4 regions of the Vibrio jasicida 090810c genome follow, and region 2 is predicted to be linked to each of the others. Evidence: predicted binding sites of a transcription regulator. Region 2 holds the regulator's gene; each other region holds the start of a gene.

Region 1 (8,271 bases), 400 kb from region 2:
AAAAGGCTTAGGTCAGAAGCTTTTGGATGCTTTCCTTGAATACTGTGAACAAGCAAAAGCAGAGAGCGCTTGGTTGGAAGTGCGTGAAAGTAACCATCCAGCTATTCATATTTATGAACAAGCGGGCTTTAATGAAGTGGATCGTCGTTACAACTATTACCCAGCTAAAACGGGCAATGGCAAAGAAGATGCCATCATTATGAGTTACTTATTTTTGATTTAGTTTTTAGTCATTACGAATTACCTCATCAACACTTATGCTATAAATGCGTATCTGACTTCGAGGCTATTGAATATGTAATAATAATTTTTTGAATTTTTTACATCTCTTTGTGTGGAGCTAGTTTTCCATTGTTGGCGCTAGGGAATGTGAGCCCTAGGGAAAGGGGGATGAGCCGAGTAAATTGAGTTCATGTCTTTCCAGTTTGCTAGCATAGCGATAATAAGCGAGAATACCGCACAATATCGAATAGTAGATATGCTTGCCCATTTTGTGAGCATAAAAGTAATTTAGAAGATTAACTAATGTCAAATCCCCTTTTTTTAGGCGAAGTTTCTAAGCGTAGAACGTTCGCTATTATTTCTCACCCGGATGCGGGTAAAACCACCATTACTGAAAAAGTACTGTTATTCGGAAACGCAATCCAAAAAGCAGGTACGGTTAAAGGTCGTGGTAACGCACAACACGCAAAATCAGACTGGATGGAAATGGAAAAGGAACGTGGTATCTCGGTAACCACGTCTGTCATGCAGTTTCCTTTCAACGATTGTCTGGTTAACCTACTTGATACTCCTGGACACGAAGACTTCTCGGAAGATACATACCGTACACTTACGGCGGTGGACTCGTGTTTGATGGTTATCGACGCAGCGAAAGGTGTCGAGGATCGTACTCGTAAGCTGATGGAAGTTACTCGTTTGCGCGACACACCAATCGTAACTTTTATGAACAAACTTGACCGTGACGTTCGTGACCCAATGGAAGTATTGGACGAGGTTGAAAACGAACTTGGCATGATGTGTGCGCCAATTACCTGGCCAATCGGCTGTGGTAAAGAGTTTAAAGGCGTTTACCACATTCACCGTGACGAAACGATTCTGTACGAATCTGGCCACGGTCATGAGATCCAAGAAGTTCGTATCATCAAAGGCCTAGATAACCCTGAGCTTGACGAGAAAGTGGGTGAAAGCTTGGCAGCAAGCGTTCGTGAAGAGCTTGAACTTGTAATGGGCGCTTGCCCTGAGTTTGACCAAGAAGCGTTCCTAACGGGTGAGTTAACGCCAGTTTACTTCGGTACAGCACTAGGTAACTTCGGTGTAGATCATATGCTAGAAGGTCTGACTGAGTGGGCTCCAGCACCGAAGACTCGTCAAGCGGTTGAACGTGACGTTGAAGCGACAGAAGACAAGTTCTCAGGTTTTGTATTCAAAATTCAAGCAAACATGGATCCAAAACACCGCGACCGTATCGCATTTATGCGTATCGTTTCGGGTACTTACACACAAGGCATGAAGATGAACCACGTTCGTCTAGGCAAGCAAGTGAGTATCTCGGATGCGGTTACCTTCATGGCGGGTGACCGCTCTCGTGCAGAACACGCTTACGCGGGTGACATCATTGGTCTTCATAACCACGGTACGATTCAAATTGGTGATACGTTCACTCAAGGTGAAGCGTTGAAGTTCTCAGGTATCCCAAACTTTGCACCGGAACTGTTCCGTCGTATTCGTTTAAAAGATCCATTGAAGCAGAAGCAGCTACTAAAAGGTCTGGTTCAGCTTTCTGAAGAAGGTGCGGTACAGGTATTCCGTCCACTACAAAACAACGATTTGATCGTTGGTGCGGTTGGTGTACTTCAGTTTGACGTGGTTGTGGCTCGCTTGAAGTCAGAATACAACGTTGAAGCAATCTACGAAGGCGTTAACGTGGCAACGGCGCGTTGGGTTGAGTGTGGTGATGCGAAGAAACTGGATGAGTTCCAACGTAAGAACCAAACTAACCTAGCGTTGGATGGTGGCGACAACCTAACGTATATCGCACCAACCATGGTTAACTTAAACCTAGCGCGTGAACGTTTCCCTGATATCGATTTCCGTGCGACTCGTGAGCACTAATCGAATCTAACTCGCTTTATATTGCGTACTAGATCATAAGCCGCCGTTAGCTATACACTTAGCTAACGGCGGCTTTTTATTTGGCGCAACGCGAATTCTATTAGCTAAAAAGGGAGTGTGATGAACTGGTTTAAGAAAGGGCTCAAACGCTATGACGATTGGTGCAAAGAGATGGGGCTGACGCCTGCTCAAAAGCGCAGTTGTGTGCCGTATAAACAAGACCCAGTTCATGAAGACGAGCCTGCTAAAAAAGCAGAGCAAGGGAAAGCAAATAATGAAACTGTTTGATACCCACTGCCATTTTGACTTTGACGTCTTTCAACAGGATTTTACTCACCAAGTCGACCTCGCTCGTGAGCAAGGGGTAGAGCGTATCTTGATTCCGTCTATCGGGCCGAGTAACTGGGCTCGTATTCAAGAGCTGGCCAATCAATACTCTCACCTTTATTACGCGCTGGGTTTTCATCCCTATTTTCTACAACAAGAGTTTGAGCAGTTTGTTCCTGAGCTCGAATCTCTGCTTTCCTCACGCAACCGACAATGCGTTGCGATAGGGGAGTGTGGTTTAGACTTTGCTATCAAGGTTCCCGCCGAGCTTCAAGAGCAGGCGCTCAAATTACAGTTCAAACTGGCAAAACGATTCGAACTACCCGTTATTTTACACAGCCGAAAAGCACACAATCGTCTCATCCAAATGGTCAAAGTCGCTAAGTTGCCGAAAGGTGGTGTGTTGCATGCTTTCTCTGGCAGTTATCAACAGGCGATGGAGTGGGTTCGATTAGGTTTTCTTATCGGAGTTGGGGGCACAATTACCTACCCAAGAGCGAACAAAACACGCGACGCGATTCAAAGGTTACCACTGCAACATCTTGTACTCGAAACCGATGCTCCAGATATGCCTATACTTGGCTATCAGGGCGAACCGAATCACCCTTCAAAACTCATTTATGTCTTAAATGAGCTGTCTGCGTTGCATATAGAAAATAAGCAATCGATTGCGTCTCAGCTATGGGAAAATAGCAATTCTGCCTTCTCTATATGTGAATAAAATCTAAAGATGGTGTTTAAAAGCGAAAACGTTTTCCTTCTTATTGTGAGATAACTCACAAACGAGAGTGAATCAATGATGAATCTTATAAGAAAGTGTGAGGGTGGCATTACTTTAATTGATTCGGGATGAGTATAATTGCCCCCGCTTTATAGCTCCATTTTGTAACACGCCAATAAATAACTTATAAGGAAGTCATAAACTATGAGCCTGTTTATGAGCCTAGTCGGTATGGTAGTGCTTCTTGCTATTGCATTTGCATTTTCTAATAACCGAAAAGCTATCAACTTTAGAACTGTGGGTGGCGCATTTGCTATCCAATTTATCCTAGGTGCATTTGTTCTTTACGTACCTTGGGGCCGTGATCTACTAAACGGTTTCTCTACTGGTGTATCTAACGTTATCAACTACGGTAACGATGGTTCATCTTTCCTATTCGGTGGTCTTGTTTCTGACAAGATGTTCGAAGTATTCGGCGGCGGCGGTTTCATCTTCGCATTCCGCGTTCTTCCTACACTGATCTTCTTCTCTGCACTGATTTCAGTTCTTTACTACATTGGCGTTATGCAGTGGGTTATCAAGATTCTTGGTGGTGCACTACAGAAAGCGCTTGGCACATCTCGTGCGGAATCAATGTCAGCAGCAGCTAACATTTTCGTAGGTCAAACAGAAGCGCCTCTAGTTGTTCGTCCGTTCGTTCCAAAAATGACTCAATCTGAGCTATTCGCGGTAATGTGTGGTGGTCTAGCGTCTGTTGCTGGTGGTGTACTAGCAGGTTACGCATCTATGGGTGTTCCACTAGAATACCTAGTAGCAGCATCATTCATGGCTGCACCAGGTGGTCTACTGTTCGCTAAGATTCTTCACCCAGAGACTGATAAGCCTCATGAAGATATCGAAGAAGCAATGGACGGTGGCGACGACAAACCAGCTAACGTAATCGACGCAGCAGCGGGCGGTGCGGCTTCTGGTCTACAACTTGCGCTAAACGTAGGTGCAATGCTAATCGCATTCGTTGGTTTGATTGCTCTAGTTAACGGTATGCTAGGTGGCATCGGTGGTTGGTTCGGTATGCCTGAACTAACACTAGAACTTATCCTAGGTTACGCGTTCTCTCCACTAGCATTCCTAATCGGTGTTCCATGGGACGAAGCAGTTGTTGCTGGTTCATTCATCGGTCAGAAACTAGTAATCAACGAATTTGTTGCATACTTGAACTTCACACCTTACCTAGGTGAAGGCGCTCAAGTTGTTGCAGCAACTGGTGAAGTAATGTCTGCTAAGACAACAGCTATCATCTCATTCGCACTATGTGGCTTCGCGAACCTTTCTTCTATCGCGATTCTACTTGGTGGTCTAGGTAGCCTTGCACCAAACCGTCGTTCAGATATCGCTCGCATGGGTATTAAAGCAGTTCTTGCTGGTACGTTGTCTAACCTAATGGCAGCGACTATTGCAGGCTTCTGCCTTAGCCTTGCAGCACTATAATTAGAATCGGTTCTTAATATATAGACGCCGTTTTAAATCATGCCCTGTAGCAAGAGATTGCTGCGGGGCATTTTTCGTTTTTCAGGCCTGAAAATTTTATCGTATGTAGGTCGATGCAATTCGCTTACGCAGTCGATGGAATAGGGGCTGGGAAATTTTGAGATACAAACCGTTTGCGCTCTATTTGGTGCTACAGTTTTGCGGTGAAACTCTATAATGTAGTAATCATGAAATGGTGGTTCTGACAACTACTTAATCACAGAGTGAATATTACATACTCGATGGGCAAATGAATTGCCCTCCAATATCAGTTCCCACAAGCGTTTTATTGTGTGATGTGATATTAAAGACACCGCAATCATAGATTGTTGTGCCATAGGCCAAACTGGTACTGTGCGGTGACAAGGATAGCAATTGGTATATGATTTTTCGCAGTATATGCCGAGTCTTCAGGGAACCAAGTCCGTTCATTAATAGACTGCTTAGCTAAAATCTCACGCTGTCTCTACTTGTTGATTATAGTTAGAGAAGTGATGTGAAGCTGAGTAGTGAATTTTTTGAATATTGATCGGAGATAGAAATGAGCGATTTAAAAGCAGCAGCGCTACGTGCACTGAAACTTATGGACCTTACTACGCTAAATGATGATGACACTGATGCAAAAGTGATCTCGCTATGTCATGACGCGAAAACTGCAGTAGGCAACACAGCTGCAATCTGTATTTACCCTCGCTTTATTCCTATTGCTAAGAAGACACTTCGTGAGCAAGGTACGCCAGAAGTTCGCATTGCGACTGTAACGAACTTCCCACACGGTAACGACGATATCGACATCGCTGTTGCTGAAACAAAAGCGGCGGTTGCTTACGGTGCAGACGAAGTAGACGTAGTTTTCCCATACCGCGCTCTAATGGCGGGTAACGAGAAAGTTGGCTTCGAACTAGTTAAGCAATGTAAAGAAGCTTGTGGTGATATCCTTCTTAAAGTGATCATCGAAACAGGTGAACTAAAAGAAGAAGCGCTAATCAAGAAAGCATCTCAAATCTGTATCGAAGCAGGTGCTGACTTCATTAAAACTTCAACTGGTAAAGTGCCAGTAAACGCAACACCAGAATACGCTCGTATGATGCTTGAAGTTATTCGTGATATGGGTGTTGCAGAATCTGTTGGTTTCAAACCAGCAGGTGGTGTGCGTACTGCTGAAGATGCAGCGGCATACCTAGCAATGGCTGATGAAATCCTTGGTGACAACTGGGTTGATGCTCGTCACTACCGTTTCGGTGCGTCTAGCCTGCTAACAAACCTACTAAATACATTAGAAGTATCGGACCAAGTCGCTGATCCAACAGCGTACTAATTCCAAAAAAAGCGTCTGAACGGTAGCACCAGCTTTGGTGCTACCAAACCTCTTCTATCCTACTTTTACCATAGCTCATTATGAGCTTGGGAGGCACTAATGTATTTACCACAAGAAATCATTCGTAAAAAACGTGACGGCGAAGTTCTAACAGCCGACGAAATCAACTTCTTTATTCAAGGCGTAGCAAACAACAGTGTATCTGAAGGCCAGATCGCCGCTTTTGCTATGACAATCTTCTTCAATGAAATGACGATGCCAGAGCGTATCGCACTAACCTGTGCAATGCGTGATTCAGGTATGGTTATCGATTGGAGCCACATGAATTTTGGTGGTCCAATTGTCGATAAGCACTCTACTGGTGGTGTGGGGGACGTGACTTCTCTAATGCTTGGTCCAATGGTGGCTGCATGCGGTGGTTTCGTACCTATGATCTCTGGTCGTGGTCTTGGCCATACGGGCGGTACGCTGGATAAGCTTGAGTCTATTCCTGGCTACAACATCACACCGACAAACGACGTATTTGGTCAAGTAACCAAAGACGCAGGTGTGGCAATTATCGGTCAAACGGGTGACCTAGCACCAGCGGATAAGCGCGTTTACGCGACTCGCGATATCACAGCGACAGTAGATAATATTTCACTGATCACGGCGTCGATTTTATCGAAGAAGCTTGCTGCAGGTCTTGAATCTCTAGTGATGGACGTAAAAGTAGGTTCTGGCGCATTCATGCCAACTTACGAAGCGTCTGAAGAGCTAGCAAAATCAATCGTAGCAGTAGCAAACGGTGCTGGTACTAAGACAACCGCTATCCTAACGGACATGAACCAAGTATTGGCGTCTTCTGCGGGTAACGCAGTGGAAGTACGCGAAGCGGTTCGTTTCCTAACAGGTGAATACCGTAACCCTCGTCTACTTGAAGTAACCATGGCTTCATGTGCTGAAATGTTAGTACTTGGCAAACTGGCTGAGAACACAGAAGACGCACGTGCGAAATTGATGGAAGCACTAGATAACGGCAAAGCGGCTGAGTGCTTCGGTAAGATGATTGCCGGTCTAGGTGGCCCAGCAGATTTCGTAGAAAACTACGATAATTACCTAGAGAAAGCGGAAATCATCAAACCAGTATACGCAACTGAAACGGGCGTTGTATCTGCGATGGATACTCGTGCAATCGGCATGGCTGTGGTTTCTATGGGCGGTGGTCGTCGTGTAGCAACAGACGAAATCGACTACGCGGTTGGTTTTGATAACTTCATTCGTTTAGGCGAAGTAGCGGACAGTGACAAGCCTTTAGCGGTGATCCATGCTCGCACAGAAGAGCAGTGGGAAGAAGCGGCAAAAGCGCTTCGCAGCGCAATTAAAGTAGGCGGAGAATATACACCAACGCCAGAGGTCTACCGCCAAATCCGTGCAGAAGATCTTTAATCGAACAAGTAATTACACAAGGCCTACTCAATCATAATTAGAAGCCGAGTGGGCCTAAGGAACGAGCAATGAAAAGAGCATTTATTTTAGTACTAGACTCATTCGGTATCGGCGAAACCGCTGATGCGAAGCAATTTGGTGACGTAGGTTCGGACACGCTTGGTCATATTGCTGACCAGTGTGAACAAGGCTTAGCAAACAACGATAAACGTGAAGGCGCGCTTCGTCTTCCAAACCTATCTAAACTGGGTTTGGCAATGGCACATAAAGAGTCAACAGGTCGTTTTGCTCCTGGTCTAGATGCAGACGCAGAGATCATCGGTGCGTACGGTCACGCAGCAGAGCTTTCTTCAGGTAAAGACACGCCGTCTGGTCACTGGGAAATCGCAGGTGTTCCTGTTCTGTTTGATTGGGGTTACTTCACTGACAAAGCGAACAGCTTCCCGAAAGAGCTGACTGACCGCATTCTTGAGCGTGCTGGTCTGGACGGTTTCCTAGGTAACTGCCACGCATCGGGAACTCAAGTTCTTGACGATCTGGGTGAAGAGCACATGAAGACTGGCAAGCCAATCTTCTATACATCAGCTGACTCTGTATTCCAAATCGCATGTCATGAAGAGACATTCGGTCTAGACCGCCTACTAGAGCTTTGCCAAATTGCACGTGAAGAGCTAGAAGATTACAACATCGGTCGTGTTATCGCGCGTCCATTCGTTGGTGCAGGTAAAGGTCAATTCGAGCGTACAGGTAACCGTCGTGACCTTTCTGTTGAGCCACCATCAGCAACGGTTCTACAGAAACTTGTTGAAGAGAAGCAAGGCAACGTGGTTTCTAT
Region 2 (8,271 bases):
TAACACCGTTGTCTTTAAACCGTCTGAGCAAACGCCATGGACGGGTGAACTCGCTATGAAGCTGTGGGAGGAGGTCGGTCTACCAAAAGGCGTGATTAACCTAGTCCAAGGCGCGAAAGAAACTGGCATTGCGCTTGCGGATGCGAAAGGCATTGATGGAGTGCTATTCACCGGTAGTGCAAACACAGGTCATGTTCTGCATCGTCAGTTTGCTGGTCAGCCGGGCAAAATGCTGGCGCTTGAAATGGGTGGCAATAACCCGATGGTTATCTCGGATAACTACGGCGACCTAGATGCGACGGTTTATACCATCATCCAATCGGCTTTTATCAGTGCAGGTCAGCGCTGTACTTGTGCACGTCGTCTTTACATTCCATTTGGCGACAAGGGTGATGCCGTCATTACTAAGCTGGTGGAAGCGACACTCAATATTAGAGTCGGCCAACCATTTGCAGAACCTGCGCCATTTATGGGACCACAGATTTCGGTCGCGGCAGCTAAATTCATTCTGGATGCACAAGCAAACCTACAAGCACTTGGTGGAGAAAGCTTGATTGAAGCGAAAGCAGGCGAAGCGGCATTTGTTTCTCCAGGAATTATTGATGTGACGAACATTGCTGAACTGCCAGATGAAGAGTACTTCGGTCCACTTCTGCAAGTTGTGCGCTACGAAGGGCTAGAGAAAGCGGTAGAACTAGCTAACGATACACGCTTTGGCCTTTCTGCGGGTCTGGTTTCAACCGACGACCAAGAGTGGGAATACTTCGTGGACCACATTCGTGCCGGCATCGTGAACCGCAACCGCCAGCTAACGGGCGCAAGTGGTGACGCACCATTTGGTGGTCCGGGTGCGTCGGGCAACCTACGTCCAAGTGCTTACTACGCAGCAGACTACTGTGCGTATCCAATGGCATCAATGGAAGGACAAGAGACGGTCTTGCCTGCCACATTGAGTCCGGGTGTAAACCTGTAATAGAGAAAAACGAAGCGGTGACAAAGTATCGCCGCTTCTCTCTGCCGGAGCTATTTACCAAGTTAGGATTCTGGTAAGCGCGCTGGCAAACGCCAAAGGCGAGCTTAAGACTCTCCAGTGCGTGTTGACTGACTGGCACTTATGCCACACATACCGTCACAGGTTGATGACCGCTCGTTCGTGATTCTGGACAGCCTCCGGGCTGTGAACGAGCGGTCAACTTCTCTTACCCCTAACTCTACATTGCATAACAAGGAGTCGTTATGACGCCCGATGTGTTATTTGAATCGCTATGGCAAGACTACATTAAACGTCTTTGTCCTTCCGCTGCTAAAGTCCATCAACTTCTTCAAGAAGATGAGCCTCTGATTAATGACCATATTGCTCTACGTACGTTTAATGTCGATCCCCTAGGCATTGAAACGTTAGCGAAGCCATTCTTGGCGGTGGGCTACAAAGCCTGTGGTGACTACGTATTTGAAAGCAAAAAGCTGGTAGCAAAACATTTTGAGCACCCAGATCCAAAACAACCAAAAGTCTTCATCAGTGAATTGAAAGTGGATGAGTGCTCACCGGAGCTACAGGCCATTGTTCATAAATTGGTAGAGCAGGTTGATGCTTCTAAACTGACCGGCAGTGATTTCTTATACGGCGGACGTTTGTGGAACCTCAGTTACGCTGACTTCCAAACCTTGGCGAAAGAGAGTGAATACGGTTCTTGGCTTGCCGCGCACGGTTACGGAGCAAACCACTTCACAGTGAGTGTGAATCAACTCAACCAGCATGAAGAAGTAAAGCAAGTGAACGACCACCTACGTAAAGTAGGGTTCACCATCAACGAGAATGGCGGTGAAGTAAAAGGCACGCCGGAGGTGTTACTAGAGCAATCATCGACCATGGCAGACAAAGTGCCAGTGACCTTTACTGAAGGTGTTGAGGTGATTCCTGGAGGCTTCTACGAGTTTGCTAAGCGCTATCCAATGGATAACGGTGAGTTGTACCCAGGATTTGTGGCTGCATCGGCAGATAAGATCTTCGAAAGCACCAACGGTTAAAGAAGAGGCGAGAACGGGCTACGCCCTCTAGATGCCGGAATGCTTCGCTGCGGGAGGTTTTAACTCTCGGAATCTGAGAGGGCTATATCTCGGAGGATGAAGTCCGATCTCGGAATGCAGTGTTCCCAATTCTCGGCTCTTTGTTTTCCGTTCCCGATTCCCAAAAAACAAAAAAGCCACCAAACTTGCATTTGGTGGCTTTTAAATTTTTTAAACGTTAATCGAGATTAACGAGTCCCGTAAACAACGATAGTTTTACCGTGCGCAGAAATTAGGTTCTGCTCTTCTAGCATCTTCAAGATACGACCTACTGTCTCACGAGAACAGCCAACGATTTGACCGATTTCTTGACGAGTGATCTTGATTTGCATGCCGTCTGGGTGCGTCATCGCATCTGGCTGTTTAGCAAGGTTCAGAAGAGTCTGAGCGATACGACCAGTTACGTCTAGGAACGCTAGGTCACCCACTTTTTGGCTAGTAACTTGTAGACGACGAGCCATCTGCGCAGAAAGACGCATTAGGATGTCTGGGTTAACTTGGATAAGTTGACGGAATTTCTTGAAAGAAATCTCAGCCACTTCACAAGGAGATTTAGCGCGAACCCAAGCTGTACGCTCTTGGTCTTCTTCGAATAGACCAAGTTCACCAATGAAGTCGCCCTGGTTTAGGTAAGAAAGGATCATTTCCTTACCTTCTTCGTCTTTGATAAGAACCGCAACAGAGCCTTTAACGATGTAGTACAAAGTCTCTGCTTTTTCGCCCGCGTGAATTAGCGTGCTTTTTGATGGGTACTTATGAATATGACAGTGTGAAAGAAACCACTCTAATGTTGGGTCGGTTTGAGGTTTACCTAGAACCATAATATCTCACTTCCTCTGCAGGGTACGCTTGCGCTATCCATATTTTAGCTAAGCCTGAATTGGCCTACTAGAATAAGAGCACTTTTTATATGCTGCAAGCTCTCTTGTGTTTCGGTTAGAAATAGTATCCTTTTTCGAAAACGATTTCTTGATTTTAATCGTGCCATCATTGAGATTTTGTAAGCAAAACTGTGCACATGATCACGGTATGAAAAGTAAACACTACGATGGCAAGGTTTTTAGCCAATTTTCCCTGTTTCGATAAGTTGCTGCAGAATCGGCCTTACTATGAGCTCCATTGCAAAGCTCATCTTACCGCCCGGTACCACAATAGTATTGTGGCGAGACATGAATGAGCCATCAATCATTGCCAGTAAATAAGGAAAGTCGACATTCTTTATGCCGCGAAGGCGTATGACAACAAAACTCTCATCTAAACTTGGTATGCCTTTGGCATTGAGTGGGTTGGATGTATCCACCGTTGGGACACGCTGAAAGTTGATGTGCGTTCGAGAGAACTGCGGGGTGATGTAGTTTAGGTAGTCATCCATTGAGCGCACGATCGAATCCATGACCGCTTCTCTTGAGTGGCCACGATCGCGCGTGTCACGAACGAACTTTTGAATCCATTCTAAGTTGACGATTGGCACCATGCCAATTAGAAAGTCGACGTGACGTGCCACATTGACATCGCCATCCACCACGCCACCATGCAAGCCTTCGTAGAACAAGACATCACTGTTTTCTGGCAGATCTTGCCAAGGTGTAAAGGTGCCCGGCATTTGGTTATATGGGACCGCTTCATCAAAGGTGTGCAGATAACGGCGCACGCTGCCAGTGCCATCTTCACCAAACTGACGAAAGAACTCTTCTAACCCCGGAAAGTCATTGGCTTGTGGACCAAAGTAACTGATGTGTTTGCCTTGCTCGCGGGCTTTACGGATTTCGACGTCCATTTCTGGACGAGTAAAACGGTGAAAGCTATCGCCTTCGACCCATGCAGGTTTGACGTTCATCATATTGAACATCTTGCGGAAGGCTTCAGATGTGGTGGTGGTACCGGCACCGGATGAACCAGTAACCGCAATGATTGGATGTTTAGCTGACATGACAAACCTTGTCGAAAATTACTTACCTGTAAAGTGCAGCATGCGTATGCTGCACGGTCGATAACCCACTATAGCACGTAACAAGCCCTTGTCATCGAGTGGGATACGGTAAAATGTGAAGGGTCTAAAACTTTGCTTTTAATTGAATATCTACTGTTTCATGTAGCTCAGAAAAGACGATGATTGCTTCACCTTTTTCTAATTGGTATTTGACCTGATCGATTTTACTTTGCAGTGAAACTTCGACCGAGCCATAGTCGGTGCCTTCACGTAGTACGAATTCACGAATCAAATTTTCCAGCGTTTCTGGCGCGATGTCTTGCCAAGGGATGACCATAAATACCTCAAACTTTTATGATGTTTAAGCGCGCCTTGGGTTGGAGTCTGGCGCGCCTAAGTAGTTTACTGTGTTCGTGGCACGGATACAGCAGAAAGGTACTCCGCAGCGATACTTTCGTAATAAGCAGGTAGGGCTTCTTCTAACCAAAACTTTGGTTTGAGAGCGGTTCCCGTAAGAAAACCCACATGCCCCCCATGCTCATAAAGTCGGTAATCGATGTTATCTGGCAACACAAATTTCGGGATCACTTCTTCCGTCATAAACGGATCGTCTTTTGCGTGGATTATCAGCGTCGGTAGAGTGATCTGTTGCAGTTTGCTTAAGCCAGAACATTGATCGTAATAATCTTGTGCGTCTTTAAAGCCATGCAGAGGGGCTGTGATCAAGTCGTCGAACTCATACAAGCGAGTCACACGTTTGATCGAGTTATACGACAGTGCGAGTTCGCCTTGGATTAAGTCATGCTTTTGCAGTGCATTACGCTTTAGTGAAGAGAGTAAGTAACGTCGATAGACCTTCGAGAAGCCTTGCTCAATACGATTGGCACATGCCGCTAAATCAAGCGGTGCAGAGACAATCGTCGCGGCACTCAAGATCGGGTCACCTTTGTACTTAGCTAAATAGTTCGCCAGCATGTTACCGCCGAGGGAGATCCCTACTGCGATTTTTGGATTGTTGGGGAACTGCTGATTGAGCTGCTCAAGAAAGAAACGAGCATCCGTTACTTCGCCAGAATGATAGGCGCGGGCTTTCTTGTTTGGCTTACCACTGCAACCACGAAAGTGCATCATCACTGAAAGCCAACCCGATTTAGAGAAGGCGTTCATCAAACCGTTCGCATACGGGCTGTAGAAGCAGCCTTCCAAGCCATGAAAGAGGACGAAGATTGGTTTGTTGCGTGCAGCTTCGGAATCTGGCTGCTGGGACCACGCCAAATCGAGGAAGTCACCATCCGGTGTATCGAGTGTTTGCCAAATAGGCGTAAACAGCGCTTTCTTGCGAATAAAGCGCGGTAATAGCGTCTGAAGGTGCGGGTTCTTAATCCCGGCGGCTGCGAAAAATTGTGTCATACCTAACTGCTCTTATATGGTCCTTCAATGTTCGCTGAAGAACTTATTAATATAATCCTTTATAGCTTTAGTATAGATATTTTACTGGTTTATGACTGATTTATGGATGCTGAATTTTTGGAACTGGAAGGGAAAACGCTTGTTGAAGGTGCTCACCACCGAGCTGCCGACAATATCTTAGCGTTAATGGATCGCCATCGTTACTGACTAATTTTAATGAGTTGACGCAGTCAACGAGGTCGGATTGTTGCTGTTTTTCTAACTGCAGTTCGAACTGTAGTGCTTCGCGATAAAGGGCATCGTTGACTTGCGATTTTAGATGGCGACGTAACTCACGGTAGGAGTGCAGAAGGGTTTCGCTTCGACCAAGGCAACCTTGGACTAAATGCCAGTCTTGTTCTTGGAAAATAACTTGCTGCTCATCGAGCCATCTGAGCAGCAGTAGTAGATTCACATTGCCGTGATAGTTATTTTGCAACGACAAGCACGCTTCCTTCACTTCTCGCACACCATAAAATTGCAGACTGAACTGCCAAAGGTGTTCTAGGGTGAGAGTGTATTCTGCGTGCTCTTTTGTCATTGATTGAACTCTAGCTCCATCTGCTCTAACGTTTCTTGAGCAGACATCCATTCCATCTCTACGTCTTCAAGCTCAGATTTACTCGACGCTTGAAGTGCCAATACTTCATTAAGTTTAGCCTTGTTTTCTGCTTCATACAGAGAGTTATCCGATAATTGCTCTTCTGCTGATGCTAATGCTTCGCCTAACTTATCCATTTTATTTTCTAACTGTGTCAGGGTTTTGCGAATTGGCGCTGTCTGTTTACGAAATTCTGCGTCACGTCGCTTCTGCTCTTTTTTTGCCGCAGCGCTGTTGTTGTTGTCTTTCTCTGGTTGTGCCGCTTGTGCTTCTTTACGCTCGGCTCTTTGTTGCTCTGTTAGCCACTTGTAGTAGTCATTGAGGTCACCATCAAATGGTGCGACTTGGCGGTCATGTACCAGATACAAGTCGTCCGTTGTTGCGCGCAGCAAGTAACGGTCGTGCGAAACAATGACCATCGCACCTTCAAAGGTTTGCAGTGCCATGGTCAATGCTTGGCGCATGTCCAAATCTAGGTGGTTGGTTGGTTCATCGAGTAGCAATAGGTTGGGTTTTTGCCACACAACTAATGCCAATACTAAACGCGCTTTTTCACCTCCAGAGAACGGTGCGACTTTTTCTAGTGCTTTATCACCTTGGAAGCCAAAGCTACCTAAGTAATCACGCAGTTGTTGTTCAGTTTGGTCTGGTGCAATCTGCATCATGTGTTGTAGTGGTGTTTCTTCTGGGTGCAGTGTTTCTAGTTGGTGCTGTGCGAAGTAACCGATCTTCACGCCTTGTGAGTATGTGAGATCGCCGCCTTGCGCTTTTAGCTCACCAGACAACAGTTTGATCAAGGTTGATTTACCTGCGCCGTTACGACCAAGTAGACCAATACGACTGCCTGGGACCAGATTCAAGCGGATCTTTTCTAAGATCAGGTTGTCACCGTAACCTGCCGATACCTCATCCATCATCATGATTGGGTTTGGCAAAGCCGCTGGCTCGCGGAATTGAAAGTTAAACGGGTTATCGAACTGTGCTGGCAGCACTTTTTCCATACGTTCTAGAGCCTTGATGCGGCTTTGTGCTTGGCGGGCTTTAGATGCTTTGTAACGGAAGCGGTCGATGTAGCTTTGCATGTGCGACATCTGTTTCTGTTGCTTCTCGAACATGGCTTGTTGCAACACCATTTTTTGCGCGCGCTGATTTTCAAACGACGAGTAGTTGCCTGTGTATTCGTTTAGCTGCTGGTTTTCGATGTGAATAATACGACCAACAATTGGATCTAAAAAGTCACGGTCGTGCGAGATAAGAACCAATGTGCCTGGATAGTTTTGTAACCAACGTTCCAGCCACATTACTGCATCTAAGTCCAAGTGGTTGGTTGGTTCGTCAAGTAACAGTAGGTCTGAACGACACAATAGCGCTTGAGCCAAGTTGAGGCGCATACGCCAGCCACCTGAGAACTGAGTCAGATTCCAGCTCATTTGTTCTTGGCTAAAGCCCAGACCGTCAAGCAGTTCGGCAGCACGCGCGCGAATACTGTAACCACCAATGGTTTCAATTTTTCCGTGGATCTCTGCAACCAACGTACCGTTGTCTTTTTCTTCGGCAATCATCAGTTGTTGCTCAAGACCGCGAAACTCTCGATCACCATCAATGACGTATTCAATTGCGCTGCGGTCTAGTGCGGGAGTTTCCTGCGCTACCCATGCCAATTCCCAATGTTGCGGTTGACTGAATGAGCCAGCGTCAATCGACAATTCGTCTTTCAGGAGTGCGAATAGAGTCGATTTACCGCAACCGTTTTTACCAACCAGACCCACTTTGTCGCCAGGGTGAATGGTTGCAGAAGCTTGGTCTAAAAGAGGTTTACCGCCACGCAGTAACTGAATATCTGAAAAGGTAATCATAGGGCTTTAGTTCACTTTGCGCAGCGCGCGTTTCTTCGTCATATATCTCGCGGTGAATAGTAGGGCTATTGGCGGGAAAAGTCGATCTCTGACCTTTAATTGCATTATGCTATACAAAAAAGTATAACAAACTGATAACGATAATTTTCCCTGAGAAATTAAAACAAGGACGACCATTTGGCTGTTGCAGCGTCTTATCCCCCAAGAGTTCTGGTGATTTATGCTCACCCTGAGCCGCAAAACTCCATTGCTAATCAAGTGATGATAAAAAAAATTCAATCACTTGATCACGTCACTGTGCATGATCTTTATGGTGCGTATCCTGATTTCTTTATTGATGTGAATTACGAACACAACCTGTTGATGAC
Region 3 (8,271 bases), on a different replicon from region 2:
GTAAATAAAAAAACGGAGCCAATGGCTCCGCTTCTTAAATGATGGAATAGTGGTTCAGATTTATTTGTTTGAATCCGCAAACTTTTCTAAACCAAGTACCAGTGCAATGGCAGCTAGCATCATGATCACGGCTAACACCAGTTGTGATGGTTGAGACGTGATGTGCTCAAACTCAAACGGTGACAGGTTTTGCTCTAGCAATGGCACTTGTTCACCTTTCGAGTTTGTACGCCATGTTAACGTCTCTTTCCAAGGCCAGATCTTCGGTAGCGTGCCGATCATCAAGCCTGTTAGGAACATCAAAGTTAAATCGCGGAATTTGCGCAGTAACCAAGATAACAGGTGAGAGAAAGACAATAGACCGACCACACAGCCAACAAGGAACAATGCAAGAATATCAACTTGGAACCCTTTCACTGCGCCTAGTACAGGAGCGTACATGCCGATCAACAGCAAAATAAAGCTGCCTGAGATGCCCGGTAGGATCATTGCACAAATCGCAATCGCACCTGCAAGAATGGTGTTGATTGCAGTTGGCTCCATGTGAAGTGGTTTTAGTACCGTGATGCTGTAGGCAAAGCCAATACCAATCAAGAGGGCAACAAAGCGAATCGCATCGCGTTTCTCTACTTGGCGAATGATGTGGTAGACCGACACCAAAATCAGGCCGAAGAAGAAAGACCAGATTGGAATTGGGTGGGTTTCTAGTAGCCAGCTGATCAGTTTTGCCAGTGTTGCGATACTAGTGAAAATGCCCGCAAACAATGAAATCAGGAAGAAGCCGTTAATATGGTTAAATGCGGCTTTGAAGCCATCTTTTTTCCAAATCGAGAAAAGTGATGGGTTAATACGTCGAATGCTTTCTAGCAGTGTGTCGTAAATGCCGGTAATGAATGCAATGGTGCCGCCTGATACGCCAGGAACAACATCAGCTGCACCCATGGCCATTCCTTTAAAGTAGGTGATTAGATAGTTCATTTCTCAAGTACTAAGTCATGTTGATGGCAGTGAGTATACAAACATTGATGTCAAAAAAGTATGAAATAGTGTTTCGGAAGAGTTCGAAATGATGGCTTATCGGAGAAACACAAACTCTATCGCGAGTTTGAACAAATAAAACAGAACGATAAGCGAGATTTAGCAATGTGAAGAGGGGAAATATAAAAGGCGCAACACTGTCTAAATCATCCTAACTAAACAATAAATATCGTGAATCTGGCCATTTGATGATTTATTTATCATTTATGAAGTATGATTGCGTATTGCAACTGCGTTTTGCGTTTTGGTTTTGCATATTGCAAATTTATCCGTTCTGGTCTGATCTGATATGAGATCTTGTGCCCAAAAATAAAGCTTTTCAAATTGGCATGATTAATGCATAATTCTTTTCGACCCTTCTTAAGCCGAGGGTCACCTAGCCAACTGACGTTGTTAGTGAATACACATTGTTCACATCATACATAAGCCAATCGCCTTAATTGCGGTTGGCTATTTTTTTGTCTGTAGTATACCCAAATAACCTTGAGATGCTTGATTCTGCGAGAATGACTCGGGTATATATGTACAACGTTTCCTACGTGCTTTGCAATTTGCACTTTTCAACGATTAATGAGCAATAAAAAGGGCTGACGCATAACGCCAACCCTAGTATCTAGCACTAATTTATTCAGTCCGATCAGTACCCCATCAACTGCAACAGATTTTCCGCTGTTACGATGGCTTCCTTACGGTTAGCAATGTTGAGCTTTTGGTACAAGTTACGAATGTGAGTCTTAATCGTTGTGCCTGCGACATCCAACTCTTGCGCGATTTGTTCGTTGCTAAAGCCTGAGTAGATTAGACCAAGAACTTGCCATTCGCGTTGAGTCAGTGGACTTGTACGAACCAGTTCCGGTACGTTCGGGTGATTCACCAATTTCTCAATAAAGTCTTCATCGAAGTGAATAGAACGACTGCGTTGGTTTGATGAAATGTCTTTCATCAATTGCTGAGCACGATGACGTTCTAGGTCACCGAGTTCGTGACGAAGACTTAGCTTCTCTAACAGACCACCAATGGTGGCTCCATCAGTAAGGAAGTTACCTACCATGCCAGTTTGGTTCGTCATAACTAGGGCTTCTTTCAATAGCGCTTTCGCTTGGTCTTCGTCTTTTTGGCGTGCTGCCAAGATAGCCTCTACAACCAAGTTACGGTTTGTATCCGTCACCAAATTCGTACGACTAGCTTCACTTTGCAAAAAGTTCAGTGCCTCACGTGCTTCATCATATTGGCCTAGGTTGATATGAGCGCGAGCAATGTTACGCCATTGCAGTTGTTGGAAGTGATTACATGCGGATTCAGGGCGAACGGCAGTATTCAACCATTCTTGAATCGCTTCTGTGTTACCGCGCGCTTGCCAGAACAAGATCAGAGAAAGTGATGCGTTCGCAGTCCAATCTACGTGGTAAGTAGACTGTTTCATCAAGTGTTGGATGTGCTCAATGAATTTTCCTGCTTTATCGAGTTCACCACGGCCAATTGCAATACGTGCCAGCATTGAGTAGCTATGTAAGTGCTTGCTTGGTGAGTGATTTTCCAGAATTTGCAGACCTTTGTACGCACACTCTTCCGCTTCATCCAGACGGTTCCAACACCACAATACTTGAGCGCGAATACGCAGCAAGAATTCATGAAGGGGTACGTGTTGTAGCTGCTGGTCTTCGATCAGACGGAAGCCTGAGTCTTGCAGTTCAAATGCTGCTTGAACGTAACCTTGCGCAATCATAATTTCGCTTTGCTGCAGGATTGCCCACAACGCTTGGTGGTAAACCTGATACTGGCGAGCCAGCTTTTCGGTTTGCTGCATCATTGGCAACGCACGATCGAGCTTACCCAATACGTGGTTAACTTCACCGACGACCGATGTCGCCACGATGCGACTGCGGTACACGGTAGGGTCAAGTTGACTCAATGCCAGTTCGGCTAGTTCCAATGCACGCTCTGGTTGGTTGCTGTTGATCGCAACTTGAGCGAGCAGGGCGTGGGCTTGGCCTTGGTAGCCAGAATCCAACTCGATATTTCGCTTAGTGTGTTCTTCTTCGGCTTCTGCCAGCAACTCGCCCACTTGATTGTAACGGTGTTGGCTTTGTGCCAACCATGCTCTTAGCATCGACAGTTTTGGATGGCTGAAGAGTAACTCTTTGTCCAGTTTGTTGATCGCCGATTCTAAGGTGGTTAACTCACCTTGGTTAAACATCTTCCAACCAAATTCATTTAAGATTTCGACGATCAAGTCGGTATCATGAGATTTCTGCGCATGATGAATGGCTTGATGCGGTGCTTTCTGGTTCAACCAAGCAACGGCGGCATTACGATGTAGGTCTTTTTCTTGTTGTGGAATTCGAGCAAGACGTTCATGAGAAAGGAATTCGCCAAATAAATTGTGGAAGCGGAACCAGTTTTGCTCACCTTCCAGCGGATAGATGAACAGACCATAACGGTTCAGAGATTCAATCATACCTAGCGCGTCTTCACGCTGTGTGAGTGCGAAAACTAACTCATCATTGAAATGGTCCAGCACCGACACTTGCATTAAGAAGTGGCGTGTTTCGTGATCAAGCAAATCAAACACTTCCTCGACAAGGTAATCCCATAGGTGCGCATGATTAAACTGGGAAACCGACTCGACGGTTTGTGCCAGTGTGCGGTTTTGATGTTGTGCTTGCAGCGCGATCAATTGCAACGCGGATGGCCAACCTTCCACATAAGTACGTAGATTGTTTGCCATGTCTTCATCAATGCCATCGGCAATACGTTGGTTGAAGAAACGTGTGGTTTCCTCTGTATCGAATGCCAACATTTCGTTGCCAATTTCGATCATTAAATCGCGTACGCGTAAGTTAGCCGTACCCAAAGGTGGTGCCGCACGGCTTGTCACAACCACGGTTAGGTTGTCAGGCATGTGCTTTAAGAAGAAGCGCATTGACTCATGAATTTCGTCGTTGGTGATCAAATGGTAATCGTCTAAAACGACATAGCACTCATGCTGAAAATCCGCCATTTCGGCGAAAACTTCGCTGAATAGAGAGCGCAACGAAGAGAACTGACGTTTCTCCGCCAGTTTTTGAGCATTAGAGCAGTTGTAGTTGGTGGCTTTATTTAAGGCTTGCAGTAGATAGTTAACGAAACGAAAGCCATCGTTATCGCTATCGTCAATGCTATACCAACCGACATTGGGTTTATCTGACAGCCACTGAGCCGCCATGGTGGTTTTCCCGTAACCAGCAGGCGAGCGGAATAGTACTAATTTGTAGTAAGGCGCTTGTTGTAGTAAGTCCAATACTCGTGGACGGACGATAGCATTATGCAAGCGACCCGGACGAGTAAGTTTAGATGGAATCCACATTATTGATTCTGTCCTTGTTTTTTGAGCTAGCGAAACTAGAAAACTGACCCACACCACTAAAAATTTTAGTTTGTATGAAAAGTGTACAGGCTTGTGAGTCGTTTGGGATGGTACGACATCAGAAATGCCTCTTACTTTGATCCACTTCCTAATTCTCGAGAGTTGATGAAAATGCCGTCAACTACGCCCTGTATTTGTGATTCTGGTCACTTAAACGTCGCTGGTATTGATTTCATGTAGTTTGAGTTGCACATCTATTACGAAAAAATTATCGATGTTAAAAGACGTAATGTGATCGATTAGACACTTTTTACATTGGAGTGGGAAGGGGTCATAAAAACCGTCATGAACAAATTTTAATCTTTCTCAAGATTGGTTGTGATCCGAATCACTAAGAACAGGACGAGAGAGAGCTGTGTTGCGATTTGGATCACTAACTTTTCAATGGTACTCCCTCTACGCCCTACCCCCTCCTCCCACGAAGGAGGAGAAACAGGAGGATGTTTATTCACAGAGGGAAATGCAGGATGTATGGCAGATGAATTACTAAATGACGTGAGAATTTCTTAATGAAACCAACTCAACAAAAACAATTTGACAAGAAGTCGTTCCAAGAGAGTGTGAAGAAGCATCTATCTGTAACTTATGCACACACGATTGAAAATGCAGATAGCCGTGCATGGTACCTAGCAATGGGTCGCGCACTGGCAGAATTCACGACTTGTGATTTGCTTGCTACAGAAGAAGATCCTCGCATCAAGAATGCGAAAAGCGTTAACTACCTTTCTCTAGAATTTCTAATCGGTCGTTTAACGGGTAACAACCTAATCAGCATGGGTCTTTACGAAGAGATCACTGAAGCAATGGCTGAACTAGGTCACAACTTAACTGACCTTCTAGAAGAAGAACGCGACCCATCATTGGGTAATGGTGGTCTAGGTCGTCTAGCAGCATGTTTCATGGATTCATGTGCGGCGCAAGAATTCCCTACTGTAGGTTACGGCCTGCACTACGAATACGGTCTATTTAAGCAGTCGTTCAAAGACGGCCGTCAACAAGAAGCACCAGACGCATGGCGCGGTGTAGAAGGTTACCCTTGGGAAGTGGCTCGTCCAGAGCTTGCGCAAGAAATCGGTTTCTACGGTCACGTTGAAGTGGTAAACGAGAACGGTAAAGAAGTTCGTAAATGGTTTCCTGGCATGTCTGTAAAAGCAATGCCTTGGGATCTACCTATCGTCGGTTACGAATCAGACACGGTTTACCCTCTACGTCTTTGGGAATGTCAGGCTATCGCACCATTCTCACTAGCAAGCTTTAACAACGGTGATTACTTCGAAGCTCAGCACGCGCTGATCGACGCAGGTAACATCACTAAAGTGCTTTACCCGAACGATAACCACGAGAAAGGTAAAACACTGCGTCTAATGCAACAGTACTTCCACTCAGCAGCGTCTGTACGCGACATCCTACGTCGCCACGAAGCTGCAGGCTACTCTCTAGCGGATCTACCGAAGCAAGAGACTATACAGCTTAACGATACGCACCCAACAATTGCTATCCCTGAGTTAATGCGCATTCTAATGGATGAAAAAGGTCTTACTTGGGAAGCGGCTTGGGAAATCAGTTCTAAGACATTTGCGTACACCAACCACACGCTACTTCCAGAAGCACTAGAGACATGGCCAGAGTCGCTAATCCAGCGTCTACTTCCACGTCACATGGAAATCATTTTTGAAATCAACCACCGCTTCCTACAAGAAGTTCGTAAGATGTGGCCTGGTGACGGTGAGAAGCAAGCGAAGCTTTCTATCATCCAAGAAGGTTTCAACCGCATGGTTCGCATGGCTAACCTATGTGTCATCGGTTCTTACGCGGTGAACGGCGTAGCAGCACTTCACTCTGAATTGGTTAAGAAAGACCTATTCCCAGAGTTCCACGAGATGTACCCAACTCGTCTACACAACGTAACGAACGGTATCACTCCTCGTCGTTGGTTGAAGTTCTGTAACCCAGGTCTTTCTAAGCTAATCACTGAGAAAGTAGGTCCAGAATGGCCTGCGAAACTAGAGCAGCTAGAAGGCATTGCTAAATACGCAACAGACGCGAAATTCCAAAAAGAATTCATGGCTGTTAAGAAAGAAAACAAACAGCGTCTTGCTGATTGGGTTCTAGATAACATGGGTATCGAGCTAGATACTAACGCTATCTTCGACGTTCAAATCAAGCGTCTACACGAGTACAAGCGTCAGCACTTAGATCTGCTACACATTCTGTCTCTATACCACCGTATCCTGAACGAACCAGGTTTCGAGTGTGAGCCACGTGTATGTTTCTTCGCAGCAAAAGCAGCACCGGGTTACCACCTAGCGAAAGAAATTATGTTCGCAGTGAACAAGGTTGCAGAGAAGATCAACAACGATCCTCGCATCGGTAACAAACTGAAAGTGGTATTCATCCCTGACTACCGCGTGAGCATGGCTGAGATCATCATCCCTGCGGCAGACGTTTCACAACAAATCTCGCTAGCGGGTAAAGAAGCATCTGGTACAGGTAACATGAAGATGGCTCTTAACGGTGCCCTAACTATCGGTACGATGGATGGTGCTAACGTTGAGATTCGTGAAGAAGTGGGCGACGAGAACATCTACATCTTCGGTCTTGATGTTGAAGGCGTGAAAGCGGTGAAAGCAGCTGGCTACAACCCTTACGATTACTACAATGCTGACCACTTACTGAAAGCGTCTCTAGACCTACTAACAGGCGAAGAGTTTACGCCAGGTCAACCAGGTCTGTTGCGTGCGACATTTGATAGCCTACTAGATGGCGGTGACCCATACCTATGTCTTGCTGACTTTGCATCTTATGTGAAAGCGCATGAAGACATGGGCAAACAATACAAAGACCAAGCGGGTTGGGCTAAGAAAGCCATTCTTAACACCGCCCTAGTTGGTAAGTTCACATCAGACCGCTCTATCCGCGACTACGTGAACAACATCTGGAAACTTGAGACGGTAAAACGCTAATAGTGATACCCAAGTAACCCCAGGATGCTTTGTTCAGTGAGATTGACTTGGTTTTCAGGCAAGGCAACGATTTGAAGATATAGTGGTTCTATATCAAAAATTGTTAACGAAGCATGTAAGACAAGGCAACTCGCCCTCTGTGAGCGTGTCATTGACCCGATTTCGGTGTCAAACAACTTGGAAAGAGGCTGCTATTCCGCGGCGTTGCTTTCCTTGAACTCGAATCAATGACAACGCTCTGAACTGTGCATCTTGAGGTCACTTGGGTATAAGACCAAGGTAGCCGAGCGCTACCTTTGGTCATTTTCAAAGATTAGTTATTGATAACAATAAAACCCTACATGGAAGGTGTTGGTATTACCTTCGGAGAAAGCGATGAAAGAACAAACAGCACTAAAGAAAGTCGCAGACATGGCGCGATTAGCTGATAGCTACGTCAGCGCGTGGGGAGACGAGGCAAAAGTTTCTGAAGAAACACTGCGCCGCTTGCTCACTTCACTTGGCTACGATACTAGCAGCGATGAGAAGCTATTGGCTTCTGCTGAGAAAAAACATAAGAAAGACGTACTAGCCCCTGTTCTTGTTTTACGCGACGGCGAACCAGTCGAAGTGGAACTAAACCTAGGTACGAGTGCTCGCGAGAGCGAATTTAGCTGGCGTTTAGAAACAGAACAAGGAGAGGTACTTGAAGGCTATCTTCAGTCGCAAATTGTTCGTGATGAACGAGCTGAGGGTGGCCCTCTAGTGTTTGCATTGCCAAAGAACTTGGCATGGGGTTACCACAAACTGATCATTAGCCGTAAGCGTCGCAAAACGCCTTACGAAATGTCGCTGATCATCACACCTAAAGCGTGTTTCAAACAA
Region 4 (8,271 bases), 1.4 Mb from region 2:
TCGGTACCTTTAAACTGGTAACTATGATCGAGAAGATGCGCGCGAAAATCATCGAACTAGGTGGTGAGATCCGCTTCAGCACTCGTGTTGATGATGTGCATATGGAAGATGGTCAAATCACAGGCGTAACGCTATCAAACGGTGAAGAGATCAAATCTCGTCACGTTGTTCTGGCAGTTGGTCACAGTGCTCGTGATACTTTCGAAATGCTGCATGACCGTGGCGTTTACATGGAAGCGAAGCCATTCTCTGTTGGTTTCCGTATTGAACATAAACAAGCGATGATCGACGAAGCGCGTTTTGGTCCAAGTGCAGGTCACCCAATTCTTGGTGCAGCGGACTACAAACTGGTTCACCATTGTAAGAATGGTCGTACGGTTTATAGCTTTTGTATGTGTCCTGGCGGTACTGTTGTTGCTGCAACTTCTGAAGAAGGTCGTGTAGTAACAAACGGTATGAGCCAATATTCACGTGCAGAGCGTAACGCGAACAGCGCAATCGTAGTGGGCATCTCTCCAGAAGTTGACTACCCGGGTGATCCTCTGGCGGGTATCCGTTTCCAACGTGAACTAGAATCGGGCGCTTACACACTCGGCGGTGAGAACTACGACGCACCAGCACAGAAAATTGGTGACTTCCTGAAAGGTCGCGATCCAAGTGCGTTGGGTGATGTTGAACCATCGTTTACACCTGGCATCAAACTGACTGATCTTTCTAAGGCGCTTCCACCGTTTGCAATCGAAGCGATTCGTGAAGCGATTCCAGCATTCGATCGTAAGATCAAAGGCTTTGCTTCTGAAGACGGTCTACTGACTGGTGTTGAGACGCGTACGTCTTCTCCAGTTTGCATCAAGCGTGGTAAAGACTTCCAAAGTATTAATCTGAAAGGTTTCTTCCCAGCGGGCGAAGGTGCAGGTTACGCAGGGGGTATTCTTTCTGCGGGTATTGATGGAATTAAAGTCGCCGAAGCGGTTGCTCGTGATATCGTTGAAACAATGCAAAATGCATAATTTCAGTAGATAATAGTTTGTCGAAAGCCAGCCCAATTTGAGGCTGGCTTTTTTGTGCGTGATGCATAGCTAATTAACCTAACCCCTTTTTCTTTTCCGAGTTTAAGCCTGTTTGTTTTCAGTTTGTTCCTTATTTCATCGCATTCTGTCAGATCTTTCCGTGCGGGTGGAGTACAACATAAATATGCAACTGATCTTTCATTGCTCTATCTTATGAATCTATTGTGACTGTGATTAATAGACAACGCCTATAAATAAAATTGCCATTTTCCATTTAGTAAAATCAAGAAATTAGACGACACTTATCTTAAAGGCAGCAAAAATGTGCCGCTAAGGAGATAAGAATGCACTCACTAAAAGTAAAAGATTACATGACGTTGCAAGCGGTGACTTTCACCAAAAACATGTCGCTCACAGCGGCTTTGGATAAGGTGATGCAAAGTGTTACTCTAGGTGGTCCCGTTATCGACGAAAACGAGAAAGTCATTGGATTCCTTTCTGAACAAGACCTTTTAGACAAACTCGTTAAAGCCAGTTACCACTGTCAGGATACCCACACAGTAGAAGAGTGCATGCACGAAGATGCACTGTCTGTGTCACCAGAAATGTCCATCATCGAACTAGCAGATATGATGAAGGTGGGGAAACCGAAAATGTACCCAGTGGTGGATGATAAAGATAAGCTTGTCGGTGTAATTACTCGCCGTGATGTATTGAGGGCTATCGGGAAGACGCTAAACGAATGTTTCAAACATCCTGTTTAAAGCCAAAATAATAAAAGTTCAGACAAAAGACGCCTCGGCGTCTTTTGTCGTTGAGGAAGAATATGTCCACGCAAGACGCGAAGTTTGTCCAAGGTTCTACCATGCGCCACATCTTAGTGATGTCTGGCGCAGGTTCAGTTGGTTTGATGGCGTTGTTCGTCGTCGATTTACTCGACATGTTGTTTATCAGTATGTTGGGGCAAGTTGAATTAGCGGCTGCCGTTGGTTTTGCTGGGACATTGATCTTTTTCTCAACGTCAGCTTCGATTGGCACGTCAATCGCGATGGGAGCACTGGTCTCCAAGTCTATTGGTGCAAAGGACTTTGACCGAGCGAGGTTGATGAGCGGCAGTATCATGCTCACTGCCTTTATGATCAGCTTGGTTATGACTATTGGCATGTACATGCACATTCCCGAGCTCTTGGCTGCGATTGGTGCAGAGGGCGTTGCCGCTGAAAGAGCCGAAGCTTACCTTAATATTCTACTTCCAAGTGCTCCTATTCTCGCCTTAGGCATGTCAGCAGGCGCAGGTTTGCGTGCGGCGGGAGATGCTAAACGTTCCATGTGGGCCACCTTAGCGGGAGGCATTGTTAACGCTATTCTTGATCCTCTGTTTATTTTTGTCTTCAAATGGAATGTTGAAGGGGCTGCAGCTGCGTCGGTTATTGCTCGATTTACCGTATTGGCTTTCTCGCTCTATCCATTAGTGAAAGTGCACAAGTTGGTTTCATTCCCGGATTACAGCATCCTCAAAAACAACCTTAAGCCAATTCTAGCCATTGCTGTGCCCGCTATCATTACTAATACCGCAACCCCTATTGGGAACGCTATTGTAACGACGCACATTGCGCATTTTGGGGAAGACTTTGTGGCTGGTTTTGCCGTTATTGGACGTTTGACACCAGTCTGTTTTGCTGTGATTTTTGCTTTATCAGGTGCGGTAGGGCCGATTATTGGACAAAACTTTGGTGCAGAGCGAATGGATCGCGTGAAAAAAACGCTGACGGACTCGTTGTTAGTCACCACGATTTATACACTTTCGGTGTGCGTTGTACTGTATCTATTGCAAGACTACATTGTTGCGATGTTTAGCCTTACTGGTGATGCTGCAATCATTGTAGTGGCCTTCTGCACTTATGTGGCAATCAGCTTTGTGTTCAATGGCACTCTGTTTGTGGCAAATACCTCGTTTAACAACCTTGGTAAGCCACTTTACTCGACAGCATTGAATTTAGGTAAAGCGACGATTGGTACCTTACCTTTTGTGTACTTTGGGGCGCAATGGTATGGCGCGCTTGGTGTGCTCTATGGACAAGCGGTCGGTACCATCGTGTTCGGCTTGCTGGCATTGGTTGTGCTAAATAAACACATTAAAGATCTGATGCAAAACTTTGGCGAAGACTTGATGGAAGACGACCCTGCGATAACGTGCGTAAATACTCAGCCTTTCTGTTCTCACGATGCGGTTTTGATCGATGAAGTCGTCACCACCTTAGAAGAAGAAAAAGCGTAAATTTTAATAATTTCACATAAACACTCTTGACCTTGGAGTAAGCTCCAAGGTTTATTCTTTACGGTAGATAAAGACTTATCACCAATAAGGAAAGTGAATTATGTGTAATAAACATCAAGGTTGCCAATCAGGCAAAATCAAATCTGCGGTGGCAATAGGTGCTACGGAGTCTTGTTCCGCACCAACAAAACCAACCTTAAATATCACTCAAGCCAGTGTTATGGCTTCAGAAGAGTCATGTTGCAGCAGCAGTGGTGGTTGTAGTAATGACCCTGCTGATGAAGAAGGCCCTGCCGAACCCATAGAATCCTCCATTCGCCATAGCTGGTTGGTGTCTGGCATGGATTGCCCTGCCTGTGCCCAAAAGCTTGAAAAAGCCGTTTCTTCTATAGACGGTGTACTCAAGGCCAAAGTCTTGTTTGCGACGGAAAAGCTGGTGGTTGATTTTGACAATCGCGCTCTTGCGCCTGTGATTGAACAAATCTCACAACAAACAGGATTCCCACTGTCTTCGACCGATGCTCCAAAGCCAAAAGCTGAGAAGAAGGGTTGGTTAGGTATCATCAAAGACAATGCTCAGATACTTTCTATTGCAGGTGCGATGGCATTTGCCGGTCTTATTTCGGACGTTAATCCGATGCTGAGCACGTGGTTGTTTACCTTGACCTGTTTGTTGGGTCTATACCCAGTGGCAATGAAAGCTTTCAAACTCGCACGCAGTGGTACGCCCTTTGCTATCGAGACGCTCATGAGTGTGGCGGCTTTAGGTGCGCTGTATCTTGGTGAAACCGCAGAAGCTGCGATGGTGCTATTGCTTTTCCTTATTGGTGAAAAGTTAGAAGCATATGCATCCTCCCGTGCTCGTAGCGGTGTTCAGGCTTTGATGGATTTAGTGCCAGAAAACACGACTTTGATTTTGAACGGAGAGCGTAAAGAAGTCCCTGCTTCTCAACTTCAGCCGGGTGACGTGATTGAAGTGGCACCGGGTGGTCGTATGCCTGCTGACGGTGTTCTTATCAATCAAGCCGCAAGCTTTGATGAAAGTGCTCTTACCGGTGAATCGCTGCCTGTTGAACACATTGAAGGTGGGAAAATCATGGCTGGCGCCGTGGTTGTCGACAAAGTCGTGCAAATTCAAGTGACGTCTCGCCAAGGTGAAAACGCGATTGACCGAATTCTTCATTTGATCGAAGAAGCGGAATCACGCAAAGCTCCACTAGAACGCTTCTTAGATAAGTTCAGCCGTTGGTACACTCCTTTGATGATGTTGGTGTCGCTACTTGTCATTATCACACCACCATTGCTGTTTGCTCAGCCTTGGGAAACATGGGTATACCGAGGCTTAGCGTTACTATTGATTGCTTGTCCATGTGCGTTAGTCATCTCGACACCTGCGGCGATTACTTCTGGTTTAGCAGCGGCAGCAAAACGAGGCGCCCTCATCAAAGGTGGTGCAGCATTGGAACTGTTGGGACGTGTTGAGTCCGTCGCGTTCGACAAAACAGGTACATTGACACAAGGTAAACCTCAAGTGACCGATGTGGTTGCGATAGGTGTGACTGATGAGCAGCTATTGAGCCTAACAGCATCGATTGAAATCGGTTCAAGCCATCCGCTAGCGATTTCACTGGTGAACAAAGCTCAAGACCAAGGCGTGATGATTCCGGAAGCCACAGACAAAACTGCGCAGGTAGGTTCTGGTGTGACTGGCTTAGTCGATGGCAAAGTGGTTCAAGTGATTGCACCTTCTAAAGCCGAATTCAAGTTGAATAAAGAAGTCGAAGATCGTGTACTTGAGCTTGAAGGGCAGGGGAAAACAGTGGTTGTTGCTCGCCATGACTCTCAAGTTATTGGTCTGATTGCGTGGCAAGATACGTTACGTCAAGATGCTCAGCAAGCGGTTGCGGCTTTGAAACAACTGGGTATTTCATCTGTGATGCTAACCGGTGATAACCCACGCAGTGCTGAAGCGATTGCGAACCAAATTGGTCTCGATTACAAGGCGAGTTTACTGCCTGCCGACAAAGTCCATTACGTCGAAGAAATTTCTGCGCAGCATACGGTTGCAATGGTCGGTGACGGTATTAATGATGCCCCAGCAATGAAAGCATCCAGCATTGGTATTGCCATGGGAGGCGGTACAGACGTTGCCTTAGAGACTGCAGATGCTGCGCTGACTCACAACCGCTTGGTGGAACTGCCAGCCATGATTGAGCTATCACGCGCAACATTAAATAACATTCGTCAGAACGTTGCTTTGGCTTTGGGTTTAAAAGGGGTGTTCTTAGTGACTAGTTTGTTAGGTATTACAGGCCTATGGGTTGCGGTACTTGCTGACAGTGGTGCTACGGCCTTGGTGACTCTAAATGCTTTGAGATTGCTTCGATTCGAGTCCAAACAAGTAAAGTAATTTCACGATCTAATCGATTAATTATTAGCCCGAGGTGGATTCGCCTCGGGCTTTTGTATTTGTATGATTGAAATCATTTTCCTGAATGATTTGATTGAAGAGTCACTGTTTATTATGCAACACAATAGCTTTATGGCTTTCAAAGTGTGATCAAAACCGTTTTTATTTGAAAGTGTAAGTTTATTACATTGTTTCATTGTGATTATGATCACTCTATGTTGGTAAAAGGTTCGCTACAGTGCATCTGTACCCAACAACTTACTAATGAGCTTATTGCTTACAAAATAAGCCACAACAAGGAGCGACTTATGTCTCAAGCTGTATTCCATTTAGGTGTTACTGAAGCGGATCTTAATGGTGCGACTCTAGCAATCATTCCAGGCGATCCTGCACGCGTACAAAAAATCGCAGAAGAAATGGAAAACCCAGTATTTCTAGCAAGTCACCGTGAATACACGCTATACCGTGCAGAGCTAGACGGTAAACCTGTTGTGGTTTGTTCTACAGGTATCGGTGGTCCATCTACGTCTATCGCAGTAGAAGAACTAGCTCAGCTTGGTGTTCGCACTTTCCTACGTGTTGGTACTACTGGTGCAATCCAGCCACACGTAAACGTAGGTGACATGATCGTTACGACAGGTTCTGTTCGTCTAGATGGCGCGAGCCTACACTTTGCTCCAATGGAGTTCCCAGCAGTAGCAGACTTTGAAATCGCAACAGCAATGAAAGCGGCTGTTGAAGAGTCTGGTGCAACCGTTCATATGGGTGTGACTGCTTCAAGTGACACTTTCTACCCTGGTCAAGAGCGTTACGACACGTTCTCTGGTCGTGTTGTTAAGCGTTTCCAAGGATCTATGCAAGAGTGGCAAGACATGGGCGTTCTGAACTTCGAAATGGAGTCAGCAACACTCCTAACCATGTGTGCAAGCTCTGGTTTGAAAGCAGGTTGTGTGGCGGGTGTTATCATCAACCGTACGCAAAAAGAGATTCCAGATCATGCAACGCTGAAAGAAACGGAAGCTCGCTCAATTAAAGTTGTAGTAGAAGCAGCGCGTAAGATGCTTTAAGCACAACGGTTAGTTGGCATTTAAACAAACGGGAAAAACCAGAGGTTTGCCTCTGGTTTTTTCTATCTATAGAATGGTATTTTGCGGGTGACACGCAATAAAAAAGCAGCGAGAACGCTGCTTTTTTATTTGAGTACAGATGATTAGATTTCGTCAGAACCACCGGCGGCTTCAAACCATGCACTTAGATGTGTTTTCAGATCTTTCAACTCATCAGGGCCAATAAGCGCCAACCCTAAGTCTTCAGCACGTGTGATATCGTTATGACGCAGTGGGCGGAAGCTAACTAACATTGCTCGCGCTTGCAGACCACCTAGAAGGTCGCGCAATGACTCCAATTTGTACAAGGTATCATCGCCATCATCACGCATGCCTTTAGTTTTACATTCGATGATGTGTAACTTGTTGTTCACCACAGTCGCAACATCAAGCTCGTTACGAACTTCGCTTTCACCGAGTTTGCGATAAACCTGGACGTTCAACGATCGGTCTTGAATAGTCGGCATTGTGTCTTGGATTTGCTTCACAGTGCTGTGAACTAACGTTTCTAACCATTCACCATTTGAGAAGCGACGAGCATCTTCATCGATAAAGGTGAGAACCCCATTTTCATAGGTTGCAATTTCTGCTTCCACCAAATCAGTCAGAAGCATATTCAATTCACGGTAGCCTTGCTGCTTCTCAGAAAGCTCTACATCTAACTTTTGTTCTTTACGACATGTCGTCGCAAGATAGTTAAGCGTCGCCAGTCCAGGACCAAGTTCTAGCGCATTGGAAGCCCAACGCTCACCCAGTTCATAAAGTTTTTGGTCTAGTTGAGGAGGCAGATCGACGTGGTGGAATTCACCGCGTGCACCGAAGATAGTCAGGTAATCAGAGATGGTGATGTGGTCTTCAACTTGCGTGTCTTCTTTACCATCAGGATACAGCCAGCAAAGTTTGTCGCTGTTTGGCTCAACGACAAAGATTGGCCAGCGGTACGTACGGAAAACTTCATACACAGAAAGCAGTCGGTGACGAAGGCCGCAACTTGCATTCAGTTTTACTTCTTCACCTCTATCATGGAGGTCTTTTGCCAATTTATGGATCGATTGCTTAATAAGAGAAGTGTTTACAACAGAAGGAATTTCAAAAAATTCAGAAGTAATTTCTCGCTGCTCCAACACGGCACTCAGTCGCTCGTACATATCAGATTGGCTTTTGTCGCCGATGAAGACGATATGTGTGCTAACAGTGCGATTATCCAAAAGAGGAGTGACCAATCTCACTGGGTCTTGGTCGATAATACCAACATGAACAGCCATAGATTTTCCTTCTTATTTGGCTTGCTCGAAAAGAGAAAAGAAAAGGGATGAGCAAGCCATATTAACCATATGTAGACAAGGCTCATAAAAAACAAGGGCGACTTCAATAAAAAGTCGCCCTTATACAGTTGGTTGCAAAAAATCTGTTAACTGTCGATGCTGCTCTTATAGTTTAAATCGATGAACTAACTCGTTTTGCTGA

What was found. The regulator CRP, encoded in region 2, controls carbon source genes, mostly activating them, when cyclic AMP is high. The targets are predictions, from matches to a motif close to TGTGANNNNNNTCACA.
Region 1: C1S73_RS14205 (NupC/NupG family nucleoside CNT transporter) is a predicted target of CRP. The motif match lies at 3,208-3,223, and genes of this name have one in related genera.
Region 3: malT (HTH-type transcriptional regulator MalT) is a predicted target of CRP. The motif match lies at 4,580-4,595, and genes of this name have one in related genera.
Region 4: udp (uridine phosphorylase) is a predicted target of CRP. The motif match lies at 5,896-5,911, and genes of this name have one in related genera.

The regions. Positions count from the first base shown of each region.
Region 1 covers NZ_CP025792.1:2,962,304-2,970,574, forward strand. The annotation lists gene rimI (ribosomal protein S18-alanine N-acetyltransferase) at 1-223, shown strand, start outside; gene prfC (peptide chain release factor 3) at 526-2,115, shown strand; gene C1S73_RS27780 (DUF5363 family protein) at 2,236-2,403, shown strand; gene C1S73_RS14200 (TatD family hydrolase) at 2,390-3,163, shown strand; gene C1S73_RS14205 (NupC/NupG family nucleoside CNT transporter) at 3,368-4,651, shown strand; gene deoC (deoxyribose-phosphate aldolase) at 5,232-6,008, shown strand; gene deoA (thymidine phosphorylase) at 6,108-7,436, shown strand; gene C1S73_RS14220 (phosphopentomutase) at 7,505-8,271, shown strand, end outside.
Region 2 covers NZ_CP025792.1:2,557,539-2,565,809, forward strand. The annotation lists gene astD (succinylglutamate-semialdehyde dehydrogenase) at 1-973, shown strand, start outside; gene C1S73_RS12205 (DUF1338 domain-containing protein) at 1,237-2,028, shown strand; gene crp (cAMP-activated global transcriptional regulator CRP) at 2,256-2,888, opposite strand; gene C1S73_RS12215 (phosphoribulokinase) at 3,128-3,997, opposite strand; gene C1S73_RS12220 (YheU family protein) at 4,122-4,334, opposite strand; gene C1S73_RS12225 (hydrolase) at 4,400-5,407, opposite strand; gene C1S73_RS12230 (TIGR02444 family protein) at 5,508-5,987, opposite strand; gene C1S73_RS12235 (ABC transporter ATP-binding protein) at 5,984-7,903, opposite strand; gene kefG (glutathione-regulated potassium-efflux system ancillary protein KefG) at 8,081-8,271, shown strand, end outside.
Region 3 covers NZ_CP025793.1:431,293-439,563, forward strand. The annotation lists gene C1S73_RS19570 (polyprenyl-phosphate transporter) at 61-978, opposite strand; gene malT (HTH-type transcriptional regulator MalT) at 1,676-4,384, opposite strand; gene C1S73_RS19585 (glycogen/starch/alpha-glucan phosphorylase) at 4,954-7,407, shown strand; gene malQ (4-alpha-glucanotransferase) at 7,783-8,271, shown strand, end outside.
Region 4 covers NZ_CP025792.1:1,202,088-1,210,358, reverse strand. The annotation lists gene C1S73_RS05645 (NAD(P)/FAD-dependent oxidoreductase) at 1-1,010, shown strand, start outside; gene C1S73_RS05640 (CBS domain-containing protein) at 1,355-1,774, shown strand; gene C1S73_RS05635 (MATE family efflux transporter) at 1,837-3,288, shown strand; gene C1S73_RS05630 (zinc/cadmium/mercury/lead-transporting ATPase) at 3,389-5,698, shown strand; gene udp (uridine phosphorylase) at 6,007-6,765, shown strand; gene C1S73_RS05620 (DUF1887 family protein) at 6,909-8,069, opposite strand; gene C1S73_RS05615 (methyl-accepting chemotaxis protein) at 8,235-8,271, opposite strand, start outside.